DNA from 2 places in the Exiguobacterium sp. s143 genome. Region 2 is predicted to be linked to the other one. Evidence: a T-box and tRNA genes for the amino acid it is inferred to sense, from the RefSeq annotation. Region 2 holds a T-box; the other holds one or more tRNA genes.
The links. A T-box is a leader RNA that pairs with one kind of tRNA and senses whether it is charged. The one in region 2 lies ahead of alaS (alanine--tRNA ligase), so its partner is inferred to be a tRNA-Ala.

Region 1 (3,424 bases), 720 kb from region 2:
GTATGGTGTGACAGGCATCCTGAACTTTACGCCTGCACGGTTGAACGTGCCAGCGAGCGTCCGGGTCCATCACATTGATTTATCGATCGAGTTGCAGTCGTTAGTTTATTTCATGAAGCATTATTCGCAATCAGCTGAAGGAGTGAAATCATAATGGAAAACCTTATTCCGCTCACACTAGGTATCGGACCTGCGAGCATCGGATTAATCGCGGTCGTCGCATTGATCATTTTCGGACCGAAGAAGTTACCAGAATTCGGACGCGCTGCAGGTCAGACATTGAAAGAGTTCAAGAATGCCACGAACGGCATCATGGACGACGATAAAAAGGACGAACCGAAAGAGAAGTGATTGAATCATGACGGTTGATCAAGAGCAAAGCATGACGTCGCACCTTGACGAACTGCGTAAGCGGATCGTCTGGTCGCTTATCATCGTCGTCGTCCTGTTCGCTGTCGCATTTCCGCTCGTCCGACCGCTCGTTCGCTTCTTGCAAGCGGACTTAAAAGAGCTCGGCATCGGTTTGAATGCCTTCAACGTCGCCGATCCTTTAATGTTGTATTTAAATCTTGCGTTCATCATTGCGCTGATTTTAGCGTCACCGTTCTGGATGTATCAACTCTGGGCATTCGTCCGACCAGGACTTTATGACAAGGAGCAAAAAGCGACATTGACGTATATTCCGGTCATCTTCTTTCTATTTTTGGCTGGCGTAGCCTTCTCGTATTTCTGGTTGCTTCCCTTCTTGCTTGAAGTCTCAACGGATCTCGGGAAAGAGCTTGGAATCGAACAAGTCATCGGAGTGGAGAACTACTTCAGTTTCTTAATCCGATTGACGATGCCGTTCGGTCTTCTGTTCCAATTGCCGGTCGTGACGATGTTCCTGACGCGTCTTGGTCTCGTGACGCCATATTTCATGCGAAAGAATCGGAAATATGCGTACTTTGTGCTGTTCGTCGTTGCGGCATTGATCGCACCGCCGGATGTGACGTCACACTTGATGATCTCGGTGCCATTGTTCGTTCTCTATGAGATCAGCATCTTGATTTCTGCGCGGACGTACAAAAAGGTCTTGATCCTCGAGCAACAGGCAGAGCTTGAACGACAGGCGGATTTGATGCGTGAATTGAATAAATGAATCGTGAATTCCTTCCGACGATTTTGGAAGGAATTCTTTTTTATGAAAGCGTTATTTTTATATTGATAAAGCAGTTAGCGATGCGTATACTAAAGATAATTCATGGGGGCTTAGCTCAGCTGGGAGAGCGTTTGGCTGGCAGCCAAAAGGTCGTCGGTTCGATCCCGATAGTCTCCACCAATACCAAATATCCAACTCCTCGAGGCGTCGAGGAGTTTTTATTTTACTCCCAGTTTAATTCCTTAAAAATATAAAATGTCACGTAAAACAAATAAATTAAAAAAATAGGCAAATATAAATTGTTTATTTCCATTAAATTCATTAAACTAAATATACAGAATTTTCGTTTAACTGTTTTATCAGTAGTACTACTATGGTTTTACAGAAAAGGGGAAAACGAACGCATGAAGAAGAAGATTGCACTTATGGCAGCCGTCTTAATGACGTCTTCCAATCTAGTCAGTGCGCAAGGTGCACTGTCGTCGCAAGACAAAGCAACGGGTCAAAAACCGCAAGCGCTCTCGCTGAAGAAATCGGGGCAAGAGAAGCACTACAAACAATCGGATAAAGTCCGTGTCGTCATCGAGATGGAAGAGAAGCCGGCGATTCAAATCGCACAAGCTCAAAACAAGCGGTATAGCACATTGAGCAATGCCGAAAAAGAATCGATCAAAGATCGCCTCGTCAACGTCCAAAAATCAGTCAAGTCAGCTATCGCTAAAAAGGCGATTCCCGTTACATATAAGGAGAGCTTCACGACCGTCATCAACGGATTCAGTGGTGAAGTCAAATTCGGCGACATCGAAGACATCAAACAACTGAGCGGAGTCAAGAGCGTACATATCGCCCATGAGTATGCGCGTCCGGAAGTTGCTAAAGGTGCCAAGCCAGACATGCTGTACAGCAAGGACATGGTCAATGCGAAGGAAACATGGCAGGACTATGGTTTTAAAGGGGAAGGAACAATCGTTGCCGTCATCGATACGGGAATCGATCCATCGCATAAGGACATGGTCTTGAGCCCAGAAACGAAGATCGATTTGACTTCTTCAAAAGTCGATAGTGCGAAAGAAACAAAAGGCTTAAAAGGAAAGTACTTCACGGAAAAAGTACCGTACGGCTATAACTATGCCGATCACGATAGCGAAATCCGTGATTTAGGTGCGGGCGCATCAATGCACGGGATGCACGTCGCGGGTACGGTCGGAGCAAACGGGGATGAAGCAAACGGCGGCATCAAAGGAGTCGCACCGGAAACACAGCTCCTTGCGATGAAAGTCTTCGGAAACGATCCAGGAATGCCATCGACATTCAGCGATATCTACATTAAAGCGATCGATGATGCGATTGCACTCGGAGCCGATGTCATCAACATGAGTCTCGGATCGACGGCATCGTTCGTCAATGCAGATGATCCAGAACAACGCGCAATCGTCAACGCGATGAACAACGGTATCTTGTGTGCGATTTCTGCTGGTAACTCGGCATTCGCAGGTCATGGTGCAGGTAATCCGTATACAGCGAACCCGGATATCGGTGTCGTCGGTGCTCCAGGTTTAACGAGCCAAGCACTCCAAGTCGCATCACTCGAAAATACGAAATTGACACTCGAAGGCATGGCGCTGACGATTGACGGTCAGGATGCTGGTTATTTGGCATACCAAAAACAAGATTCACCGAATCCGATTGCTGTCTTCGATAAAGAGAAGAAAGATGTCGTCTATGTCGGTGACGGTCAAGCTTCGAACTACGAAGGTAAAGACGTCAAAGGGAAAGTCGTCTTCGTCGTGCGTAACGGTGGTTTCAACTACGGTATGATCCAAGCAGAAGCTGAGAAGCAAGGGGCAGCAGGTGTCATCGTCCGCGGTCGAGTCGATCATGGGGATTACGTCAGCATGGCGCTCAACAATCCGACGATTCCACTCGTCACACTCAGCATCGCAGACGGAAACGATCTTGAAGCAAAAGCAAAAGAGGGCAAGGCAATCGCTGTCACGTTCGACGGAAAAGCAGTCTCAGCCGATAACCCGGTCGCAGGACAAATGTCTGACTTCACGTCATGGGGTGTCACACCAAGCCTTGACTTCAAACCAGAAATCACGGCACCAGGTGGAAAAATCTACTCGACGCTCAACGATAACGAGTATGGCGTCATGAGTGGGACATCGATGGCGGCACCACACGTCGCTGGTGGAACGGCACTCGTCATGCAACGGATCGCGAAGGACTTTAAAGTCGACGGTGCGACACGCGTCAAACTCGCGAAGAACATCTTGATGAACACGT
Region 2 (3,424 bases):
CGGTAAGACGACCGTCATCAAGGGAATTTTACATGCCCTGCAAGAAATTCATGATTGGCCGCTTGAGAAAAGTCGCGTCAAGACGGGGGATGTCTATCCGTACGTTCTTGTCGCACCGACCGGACGCGCCGCTAAACGTCTATCGGAAGCAACGGACGTCCCAGCGATGACGATTCATCGTCTATTGAAGTATGACGGAACGAACTTTCAGCTAAATGAAGATCAGCCAATCACGGGGAAAGTACTGATCATCGATGAGTCGTCGATGATTGATATCTACTTGTTATCGAGTCTGCTCCGTGCTGTGCCGAACGGCATGAAAATCTTGTTCGTCGGTGACCGCGATCAGTTACCATCCGTCGGTCCTGGGCAGGTGCTGGCAGATTTGATGGATACGGAAGGGATTCCCGTCGTTCGTTTGAACGTCGTCCATCGCCAAGCGGAAGATTCTTCGATTTTACGGCTCGCGCACGATTTGAAGAACCGGACGACGTCAGCTGATTTGTTATCACCACTTGCGGATCGTCGCTTTTACACCGCGTCTCCGCAAGAGACGTTACGCGGCATCTCAGCCTTCGCGGAAAAAGCACTTGCAAAAGGGTATTCGAAATTCGATGTTCAGGTTTTGGCACCGACTTACCGTGGTCAGGTCGGAATCGACGAACTGAATGTCGCCTTGCAACGCGTCTACAATCCGGAGGAACCGAAAAAACGCGAAGTCAAACAAGGCACCCGGATTTACCGGACCGGGGACAAGATTCTTCAGCTCGTCAACAATGCGGAAGAGAACGTCTATAACGGAGATATCGGCGAAATCGTCAATATCTTCTTCGCCAAAGAAAACGTCGACAAGGTGGATAAGATCATCGTCCGCTTCGACCAGACGGAAGTCGAGTACAACCGGAGTGACTGGGATCAATTCACGCATGCCTACGCGATTACGATTCACAAGGCACAAGGGTCCGAGTTTCCGATCGTCTTGATGCCGGTCTATTTCACGGGAGCATTCAAGCATTCCCGAAACTTGATTTATACGGCGGTCACCCGTGCGAAGTCGAGTTTATTATTGTTCGGCGATCCACGAGCGTTTCATAAAGCGTCGCAAGAAGAGGAGCCACGGCGCCGAACACGATTGATTGAACGACTCGGTGGGGTGACAAAGACTTGACGGATGCTGTACGATAGGTAATAATCACGATAGATGAATGGACGTAACACGTTGATGGAAGATAAGTAAAAGGAAAACTCGAGTCCAGAGAGAAGTGAGTCTGCTGCAATCACTTTCTCGAGTCCCTTTGAAGCTCCTTCCGGAGTCGGGTGTAAACACCTGCGGGTCATCCCCGTTATCAGATGTTCGAGGTAAGCAATGGATTGCTTACGAACGAGGGTGGTACCACGGAAGCGATGCTTTCGTCCCTTTTCAGGGATGAAGGCATCGCTTTTTTGCGTCCAAATAAAACCAATGGGGGTAACTGTTCATGAAAGCTCTAAAACCATTAACGGGTGCACAAATCCGTCAGATGTATCTTGATTTCTTCCAAAGCAAAGGGCATGCGATCGAACCGAGTGCTTCACTCGTACCGGTCGAGGATCCATCGCTCTTGTGGATCAACTCAGGTGTTGCGACACTCAAGAAGTATTTCGATGGTCGTGTCATTCCTGATAATCCACGTATCGTCAACGCACAAAAATCAATCCGGACGAACGATATCGAAAACGTCGGGAAAACAGCACGTCACCATACGTTCTTCGAGATGCTCGGAAACTTCTCTGTCGGTGATTACTTCCGTGAAGATGCGATCAAATGGGGCTGGGAACTCTTGACGAGTGATGACTGGTACGGTCTTGACCCGGAACGTCTCTCGGTCACGATTCACCCGGAAGATGACGCAGCGCGTCAAATCTGGCTTGAACTCGGTGTACCGGCTGAGCGGATCATTCCACTTGAAGATAACTTCTGGGAAATCGGTGAAGGTCCATCTGGTCCGAACACGGAAATCTTCTTCGACCGTGGACCTGCTTTTGGAGACGATCCGAACGATTCAGAACTCTACCCAGGTGGCGAAAACGAACGCTATCTCGAGATCTGGAATATCGTCTTCAGTCAGTATAACCACGATGGACACGGCAACTACACGGAACTTCCGCGTAAAAACATCGATACAGGAATGGGACTCGAACGGATGGCATGTGTCATGCAGGACGTGCCGACGAACTTCGATACGGATCTGTTCATGCCGATCATTCACAAAACAGAAGAGATCAGCGGTAAAATCTACCGTGATGATTCGAAACTCGATGTAGCATTTAAAGTCATCGCAGACCACATCCGTACCGTATCATTCGCAATTGGTGATGGTGCGCTTCCTTCGAATGAAGGTCGTGGATATGTCCTTCGTCGTTTACTACGCCGTGCGGTTCGTTATGCGAAGATGCTTGGAATCGAACGTCCGTTCATGTATGAACTCGTCGATACGGTCGGGAATGTCATGGTCGACTTCTACCCACAAGTGCCAGAAAAAGCGGACTTCATCAAACGCGTCATCAAAAACGAAGAAGAACGTTTCCATGAGACACTTCATGACGGTCTTACAATCTTGAATACGGTCGCTCAGACGTCTAAGGCAAACGGTGAGCATGTCATCAGTGGTGAAGATGCGTTCCGTCTGTATGACACGTATGGTTTCCCACTCGAATTGACAGTCGAGTATGCGGAAGATCATCAGATGTCTGTTGATGAAGAAGGCTTCAAACTAGCGATGGATGCACAACGTCAGCGGGCACGTGCAGCGCGTGAAGAGAGTGGTTCGATGCAACAGCAATCGGAAGTCCTCTCGACGCTAAAAGATAAAAGTACGTTCGTCGGCTATACCGACCTTAAGGCGGATGCGAAAATCATCGCATTGTTGCATGATGGAGAACGAGTCACAGAAGTCGCTGCTGGTGAAGAAGCACAAGTCATTCTCGACATCACGCCGTTCTACGCTGAAAGTGGTGGTGAAGTCGCGGATACAGGAACAATCGAAGGCAAAGACTTCGTTCTTGATGTCAAAGATGTTCAAAAAGCACCAAACGGTCAAAACTTGCATACGGTCATCGTTCGTACAGGGATCGCAACGGAAGCTGCAGACGTCGTTGCAAACGTCGAAGCAGCAGAGCGTAAAGCCGTCACGAAAAATCACACGGCAACACACTTACTTCATAAAGCATTGAAAGATACGCTCGGAACACACGTCAATCAAGCGGGATCACTCGTTTCTCCAGACCGTCTTCGTTTCGACTTCTCACACTTCGGTGCAGTGACACAAGAAGAGTTGACGAAGATTGAACAAGACGTCAACCAAGCAATCTGGGCATCACTACCGGTTGATATCGAAGAGATGAACATCGCTGATGCAAAAGCAAAAGGCGCAATGGCATTGTT

Region 1: it encodes a tRNA-Ala, which carries the amino acid that the T-box ahead of alaS (alanine--tRNA ligase) is inferred to sense. The anticodon was not compared.

Annotation. Positions count from the first base shown of each region.
Region 1 covers NZ_JACSMX010000001.1:1,562,593-1,566,016, reverse strand. The annotation lists gene KNQ03_RS08145 (redox-sensing transcriptional repressor Rex) at 1-154, shown strand, start outside; gene KNQ03_RS08140 (twin-arginine translocase TatA/TatE family subunit) at 154-351, shown strand; gene tatC (twin-arginine translocase subunit TatC) at 359-1,138, shown strand; tRNA gene KNQ03_RS08130 (tRNA-Ala) at 1,243-1,318, shown strand; gene KNQ03_RS08125 (S8 family serine peptidase) at 1,543-3,424, shown strand, end outside.
Region 2 covers NZ_JACSMX010000001.1:840,213-843,636, reverse strand. The annotation lists gene recD2 (SF1B family DNA helicase RecD2) at 1-1,168, shown strand, start outside; T-box leader at 1,211-1,421, shown strand; gene alaS (alanine--tRNA ligase) at 1,479-3,424, shown strand, end outside.